DNA from 2 places in the Pseudomonas sp. Seg1 genome. Region 1 is predicted to be linked to the other one. Evidence: riboswitches for the same ligand, from Rfam matches in the RefSeq annotation. Region 1 holds a riboswitch; the other holds the start of a gene.
The links. A riboswitch is a leader RNA that binds a small molecule or an ion and turns the genes downstream of it on or off. The one in region 1 is predicted to bind cobalamin.

Region 1 (3,409 bases):
AGGCTTTACACCGCCCACCGTGGGAGCTGGCTTGCCAGCGATGGCGGCCTTGAGATCTGGCGCAAACAGCGCGGCAATCGCAGTCGGATTCGACGGGAAATAAAAATGCACGTACGAAGCCGTCATCCGCCCTTCCCGATAAACCGCCTCGGCCCCGCGCCCGCCATTCGGGCTCAGGCCCCGGGCAATCGGCGTCAGCTCGGTGGTGGTCAGGGAATGATGATAGGTGTGACCGCGCAGCGAACCCTCCGGCAGATCCACCGCTTGCAGGGCCAACGCCGCGAGACGCTTTTGCATCACCGCATCGCCCGCCAGCAAACCGACCAGTTCAGCGCGAGTGCCTTCAACGTCAGTCAAGGAATCGAGCAGATACAGCATGCCGCCGCACTCGGCGAGTAACGGTTTGCCAGCCGCGTGATGCGCACGGATCGCGTCGAGCATCGCGGTGTTCTGCGACAGCGCAACATGATGCAATTCCGGATAACCACCGGGCAGATACAGGCTGTCCGCCTCGGGTAATTGCGTATCGCGGATCGGCGAGAAGAAGCTCAATTCGGCACCCATTGCGCGCAACAGGTCGAGGCTCGCGCCATAGGTGAAGGCAAAGGCTTCATCGCGAGCAACGGCAATGCGCACGCCTTCGAGCAATGGCTCGGCGGCGATCACGTCAGGCGCGGCGAACTCCACGGCCGGTGGCAGCGCTACCTCGCAACTGCTGGCAAGCGCTGCGGCGGCCGCATCGAGGCGCACGTCGAGATCATTCAGTTCGCTGGCCTGCACGAGGCCGAGATGGCGGCTCGGCAGTTCGATGCCGGTTTCGCGAGACAACGCGCCGTACCAGCGCAAACCTTCGGTGAGGCTGCCTTCGAGCAATTGCGCATGGCGCAGGGTGCCGACGCGGTTGGCCAGCACGCCGGCAAACGGCAAGTCCGGCTGATAGCGCGCCAATCCAAGCGCCAACGCTCCAAAGGTCTGCGCCATCGCCGTGCCGTCGATCACACCGAGGACCGGCACACCAAAATGCCGCGCCAGATCAGCGCTCGACGGCGTGCCGTCAAACAATCCCATCACGCCTTCGATCAGAATCAGATCGGCTTCAGCGGCCGCTTCCCATAACAGGCGACGGCTTTCCTGCTCGCCGACCATCCACATGTCCAATTGATAAACCGGCGCACCGCTGGCGCGCTCGAGAATCATCGGGTCGAGAAAATCCGGGCCGCATTTGAACACGCGGACCTTGCGCCCCTGATTGCGATGCAGACGGGCGAGTGCTGCGGTGACGGTGGTCTTGCCCTGACCGGAGGCCGGCGCGGCGATGAGGACCGCCGGGCAGTGACGTGGTTGATTCAAAGTTCGACGCCTTTCTGCGCTTTGATACCGGCCTGGAAGGCGTGTTTGAGCATGCCCATTTCGGTGACCGTGTCGCCCATCTCGATCATTTCCGGCTTGGCCGCACGACCGGTGACGATCACGTGCTGCATCGGTGGACGCGCCTGCAAGTCGCTGAGCACCTGATCGAGATCGAGGTAGCCGTGCTTGAGGGCGATGTTCAGTTCGTCGAGCACCACCAGACCGATCGACGCATCGCGCAGCAGTTCGCGAGAGACGGCCCATGCAGCTTCGGCGGCGGCGATATCGCGCTGACGGTCCTGGGTCTCCCAGGTGAAACCCTCGCCCATCACGTGGAAACGTACTTGCTCGGGGAAGCGGCGGAAGAACAGTTCTTCGCCAGTGCTATTACGGCCCTTGATGAACTGCACCACGCCGCACTGCATGCCGTGGCCCATGGCGCGGGCGAGCATGCCGAATGCCGAGCTGCTTTTGCCTTTGCCATTGCCGGTCAGCACCAGCACCAGACCGCATTCGTCTGGCGAGTTGGCGATGCGTTCATCGATCACGGCTTTTTTGCGCTGCATACGCGCCAGATGGCGTTCGTCACGCTCGGGGGAATCAGTCATGGGGAGCTCTCCGTTGAGGCTGGATAACGGCGGGCAGGCACAAGAATAGACGGCAAAAAGCCTGGCATCGCCCACCGTGATGCCGCTGGATGGATCAGGCCGGTCTCCGGGCTCATGAGCGGCGTTCGCCTGACTGCGCGCCTTCCCGCTTTGAGCAGTGGCATTCGACGCAGTTTTCACTCATTTACCGTTGCGGGGGCAGCGCCGGGATCGTGGTCGCTCTTCGCTCGAAGACAACCCTCACCGGCTTCCCTGTTTCACTCTGTCGACGCAGGTCACAGAGCACCTGAAACAAGCCGCGAAGGTTAGAGGGTTGGGGGTGGAGCGTCAATTAAAGAGGGGGCCGTCGGGCGAATAACTGCCGTCGATCAATTAACTGGCGTCAATCTTGTGCCATGCTCAGACAAGTGATATCAAAGAGCCATGCTTTTCTCGAAAAAGCCATCACAACAATAAGGATGATTACGATGCAAGGCATGATCATCAGCAACCCGCGCCTGGAATTCCTGCGCCCGGTGCTTGAACGCTGGTTTGACTGTATCGACCGCTACAACGCCGTGCGCGGCGACAGCGACACGCCCTACTGGCATGACGAGAAAGCCAATCTCGGCCTGCTCTCGGCGGCGGCATGGATGGCCGAGCTGGTGACGCTGGAACAGACGGCCACCCGCAAGCAAAACGAAGACGGTGAGCGCAATGCCCGTGCCGACCTGTTTCTCGCCGGCAGCGAAGACCGCGCATACATCCAGGCCACGCAACGCTGGCCGCGAGTCAACAACCTCAACCTGACCCAAGCCCTGCAGGAGATCACCGGCGACGCCAAACGCATCAGCTTTGCCAGCGATCTAAAACTCGGCTGCCTGTTTGTCGCCCCGCAAAAAGCCCAGCACAGCGCCAGCCCCGAAGAACTGCAAGACATGGTCGACGACCTGCAAAAGGAACACACCTGCGCCGTCGCCTGGTATTTCCCTTACGCCTATCGCAAGCTGCGCAACGAAGCCGGCAACTATCACCCGGGCATCGCCGTACTGTTCAAAGAGGCCCGCAGTTGAGCAGTTGAACCATCGGGCTTGCGCGCTCCTCTATGATTAGGAATGCATTCATAGGGAAGATCAGTAATGCGCAAGTCCCAGCTCGTTTTCGTCATCGCCCTCGCCGGAGGGCTCACCGCCTGCGGTGAATCCTCCAGCCTGCAAGTTTCCGACGGCACCGGCCCGTCACCGAAGCTGCCCGAACCCAATAAGACCCTGATCCCGACGGTGAATATTGCTCCGGCGGTCGGCTGGCCCGAGGGCGGCAAACCGACAGCAGCGGCAGGCACCCAGGTTGCCGCGTTCGCCGAAGGCCTCGATCATCCGCGATGGCTCTACGTGCTGCCCAATGGTGATGTGCTGGTGGCCGAAACCAATGCCCCGCCGAAACCTGACGACAGCAGCGGCGTTCGTGGCTGG
Region 2 (3,409 bases), 1.8 Mb from region 1:
GAGTTCCGGCAAGGCAATGTGCATCGCCAGATCCCGTGGACCGAGGCCCTGCTCGCTGTCACGCCAGCCGGGCTCGTTGTCCTGGGCACAGATGGCCTGGATCACCGGAATATTGCGACGAAACGGCCGTAAATGCGGCGCTTCAGGGCTGGACTGGGCGAAACCGGTGGTATTAAGAATCACCCCTGCCTCGACCTCATCCAGCCAATCTTCGACGACCGACAGACAGCCGGGCTCTTTCAGACTGGCCACGGCAATCGGCAACGGATTAAGCCCCGCCGCTTGCAAGCGCTTACAGAAAACATCGATGAAGGCGGTGTTCGCCGCTTGCAGGTGCGAACGGTAAAACAGCAGCGCCGCGACCGGTTGATCAGGCAGCCAATCGGCTTGCCAGTCACTCAGCGCAGCGGTGTTTTTGTTCGGGTGGTAAATCGCCGTGCGCGGCAGGGTCTGCGGCTCACCCCAGGCGTAATCGCGGCCGAGCCAACGGTTGCCCAGGCAGCGGAAGAAATCCAGCGCGTTGCCCATGCCGCCCTGACGCAAGAATTGCCAGAGCCGGTCGCGATCCTCGGCGCCGACGGTGCTCAAGTCGCTGAGTTCCGGATCGGGGCGATCATCACCCGGCACCAGAATCACCTGTACACCACGCTCGGACAGTTCGATCAAACGCTCGACGCCGTAGCGCCAATAGGCAATGCCGCCGTGCAGCGAAATCAGAATGACCTTGGCGTGACGCAGCACTTCATCGACGTACAAATCGACCGAAGCATGATTTTGCACCTGCATCGGGTTGGCCAGACGCAGGCTCGGATAATCCTCGGGCAACTGCTGCACGGCTTCGGCGAGCAGCGCCAGACTGGAGTCGCCGCTGCACAGGATCACCAGCTCGGCGGGGGTTTGTCCAAGGTCGGCAATGTTGTCATCCGACACGAAACCGCCGGGCTGGGTCCTGAGCAGGTGCATGGTTTAAACGCTGAGCGCGGCGCGCAGTTGCGCTTCGAGTTGCGCCGCGTCGAGCTCCTGACCGATCAACACCAGGCGCGTAACGCGCGATTCATCGGCGCCCCACTGACGGTCGAAGTGCTTGTCGAAACGCGTACCCACACCCTGAATCAGCAGGCGCATTGGCTTGTTCGGAATGGCCGCGAAGCCCTTCACGCGCAGGATGCCATGCTTGACCACCAGTTGCGTCAGCGCGTCGAGCAGCAGGCTCTCGTCGGCTTGCGGCAGTTCGATGGAGATCGAATCGAAGGCGTCGTGATCGTGGTCATCGTGTTCGTCATCGCCTTCACCGTGGTGGTGATCGTGATGGCTGTGGCGGCTGTCGATGTGTTCTTCAGAACCGGCACCGAGGCCGATCAGCACGTCCAGCGGCAGGCGACCGTTGCTGGCTTCGATGATTTTCACCGCTGGCGGCAACTCTTCGGCGACTTCAGCGCGGACGCGAGCGAGATCTTCCGGGCTGGTCTGGTCGGCCTTGTTGAGGATTACGAGGTCGGCGCTGGCCAGTTGGTCGGCAAACAGTTCGTGCAGCGGCGACTCGTGGTCGAGGTTCGGGTCGAGTTTGCGCTGGGCATCGACCTGATCAGGGAACGCAGCGAAAGTGCCAGCGGCCACGGCCGGACTGTCGACCACGGTGATCACCGCATCCACGGTGCAGGCGCTGCGGATTTCCGGCCACTGGAAGGCTTGAACCAATGGCTTCGGCAGGGCCAGGCCGGAAGTTTCGATGAGGATGTGATCGAGGTCGCCACGACGGGCAACCAGTTCGCGCATCACCGGGAAGAATTCTTCCTGAACGGTGCAGCACAGGCAGCCGTTTGCCAGTTCGTAGACGCGACCGGTGGCTTCTTCTTCGGTGCAGCCGATGGTGCATTGCTTGAGGATTTCACCGTCGATGCCCAACTCGCCGAACTCGTTGACGATCACCGCGATACGGCGGCCTTGGGCGTTGTCGAGCATGTGCCGCAGCAGTGTGGTTTTGCCCGAGCCGAGGAAGCCGGTGACGATGGTGACGGGGAGTTTGGCCAGTGTTTTCATCGGATGCCCTTTGGCAAGGTGGCGGGCAAACGGGACGAAATCCGCGGCGCAGACGCGCGCGGAAGAATTCGCCACCGGATCACCCCGCCCGGTTGTAGTGAGAATCTTTGACGAGGCAGGTCTCCTGGCTGACGGTGTTCAGGCCTTGGGCCTGGTATTCGCTGCGCCTTCCCGCTGGCTCATGGGTTGAGCTGGCAGTGGCGTGGCAGTGAATTTCACCGTTCACAGTTGCGGGGGCAGCCGCGGCTTGGACCGCGTTCCCTTCTTAGCTCCGGTTTGTGCCGGAGAACCTCGAAAGCGCAAGGCTACGCATGGTGTGGTGGCGGGTCAATGGGGTTGGGTTTTAGGTTTGGGGGCATATCCGTTGCTGCGGGTGTTGCTGATTAGGGTTCCGCCCTTACGGCGGGTCACTTTTGGCAAACGCCCCAAAAGTAACCAAAAGGGCTGCTCCCTGACGTACGGCACTTCGCTTAGGCTCAGTGTTCCCTCGCTACGGCGTCCATCCGGGGGCATCGCCTCCGGTTTGCTGCGCTGCACCTCCTCTCGATGTGTTTGGCTTCGCCAAACGGCGCTGCGCGCCTACCCCGGATGAACACCTCCGCTCGGCCTGCCGATGGGCCTGAAGATCAAGAGCAGGATCAACAGCCAGATCAAGAGCCAGATCAAGAGCCAGATCAAGAGCCAGATCAAGAGCCAGATCAAGAGCCCCTCACCCTAGCCCTCTCCCGGAGGGAGAGGGGACTGACCGAGGTGTTTGGGAGAGGTACACCGACTCGAAATACCGAGTCGAACTCAGATTCTGAAAGGCTCAAAAATCAGCTCCCTCTCCTTGGGGAGAGGGCTGGGGTGAGGGGCAAATCCAACACAAAACCAAAGCCGACCGCACGCTTCTCAACACTCAACACTCAACACTCAACACAATGAGCGTCAGCTCAAGTACCGCTCTTGACCTTCACCAATCAACACAATGAGCGTTAGCTCGAGTACTGCTTTTGATCTCCACCACTCAACACAATGAGCGTTAGCTCAAGTACCGCCCTTGATCTTCACCACTCAACACAATGAGCGTTAGCTCGAGTACCGCTCTTGATCTCAAGCGCCCGTCGGAAGGCTGAGCGGAGGGGTTGATCCGGGGTGGGAGCGCAGCGACCGTTTGGCGCAGCCAAACACATCGAGAGGAGGTGCAGCGAAGCAAACCGGAGGCGATGCCCCCCGGATCAATCCCGCAGCGAAGGAACCCGAGCCACAGCGAGGGCCGTACGTCAGGGTAAAGCCTTTTTGGTTACTTTTTCGGCGTCTGGAAAAAGTGACCCGCCGTAAGGGCGGAACCATAGGCAGCCGTTACCGCAGCAACGGATCCACCCCCGCA

Region 2: another riboswitch for cobalamin. It lies ahead of cobW (cobalamin biosynthesis protein CobW); the one in region 1 lies ahead of cobO (cob(I)yrinic acid a,c-diamide adenosyltransferase).

Annotation. Positions count from the first base shown of each region.
Region 1 is NZ_AP021903.1:1,953,326-1,956,734, reverse strand. It holds gene KI231_RS08730 (cobyrinic acid a,c-diamide synthase CobB) at 1-1,350, opposite strand, end outside; gene cobO (cob(I)yrinic acid a,c-diamide adenosyltransferase) at 1,347-1,958, opposite strand; cobalamin riboswitch at 2,039-2,263, opposite strand; gene KI231_RS08720 (hypothetical protein) at 2,426-3,010, shown strand; gene KI231_RS08715 (PQQ-dependent sugar dehydrogenase) at 3,077-3,409, shown strand, end outside.
Region 2 is NZ_AP021903.1:3,734,203-3,737,611, forward strand. It holds gene cobN (cobaltochelatase subunit CobN) at 1-963, opposite strand, end outside; gene cobW (cobalamin biosynthesis protein CobW) at 967-2,040, opposite strand; cobalamin riboswitch at 2,138-2,349, opposite strand.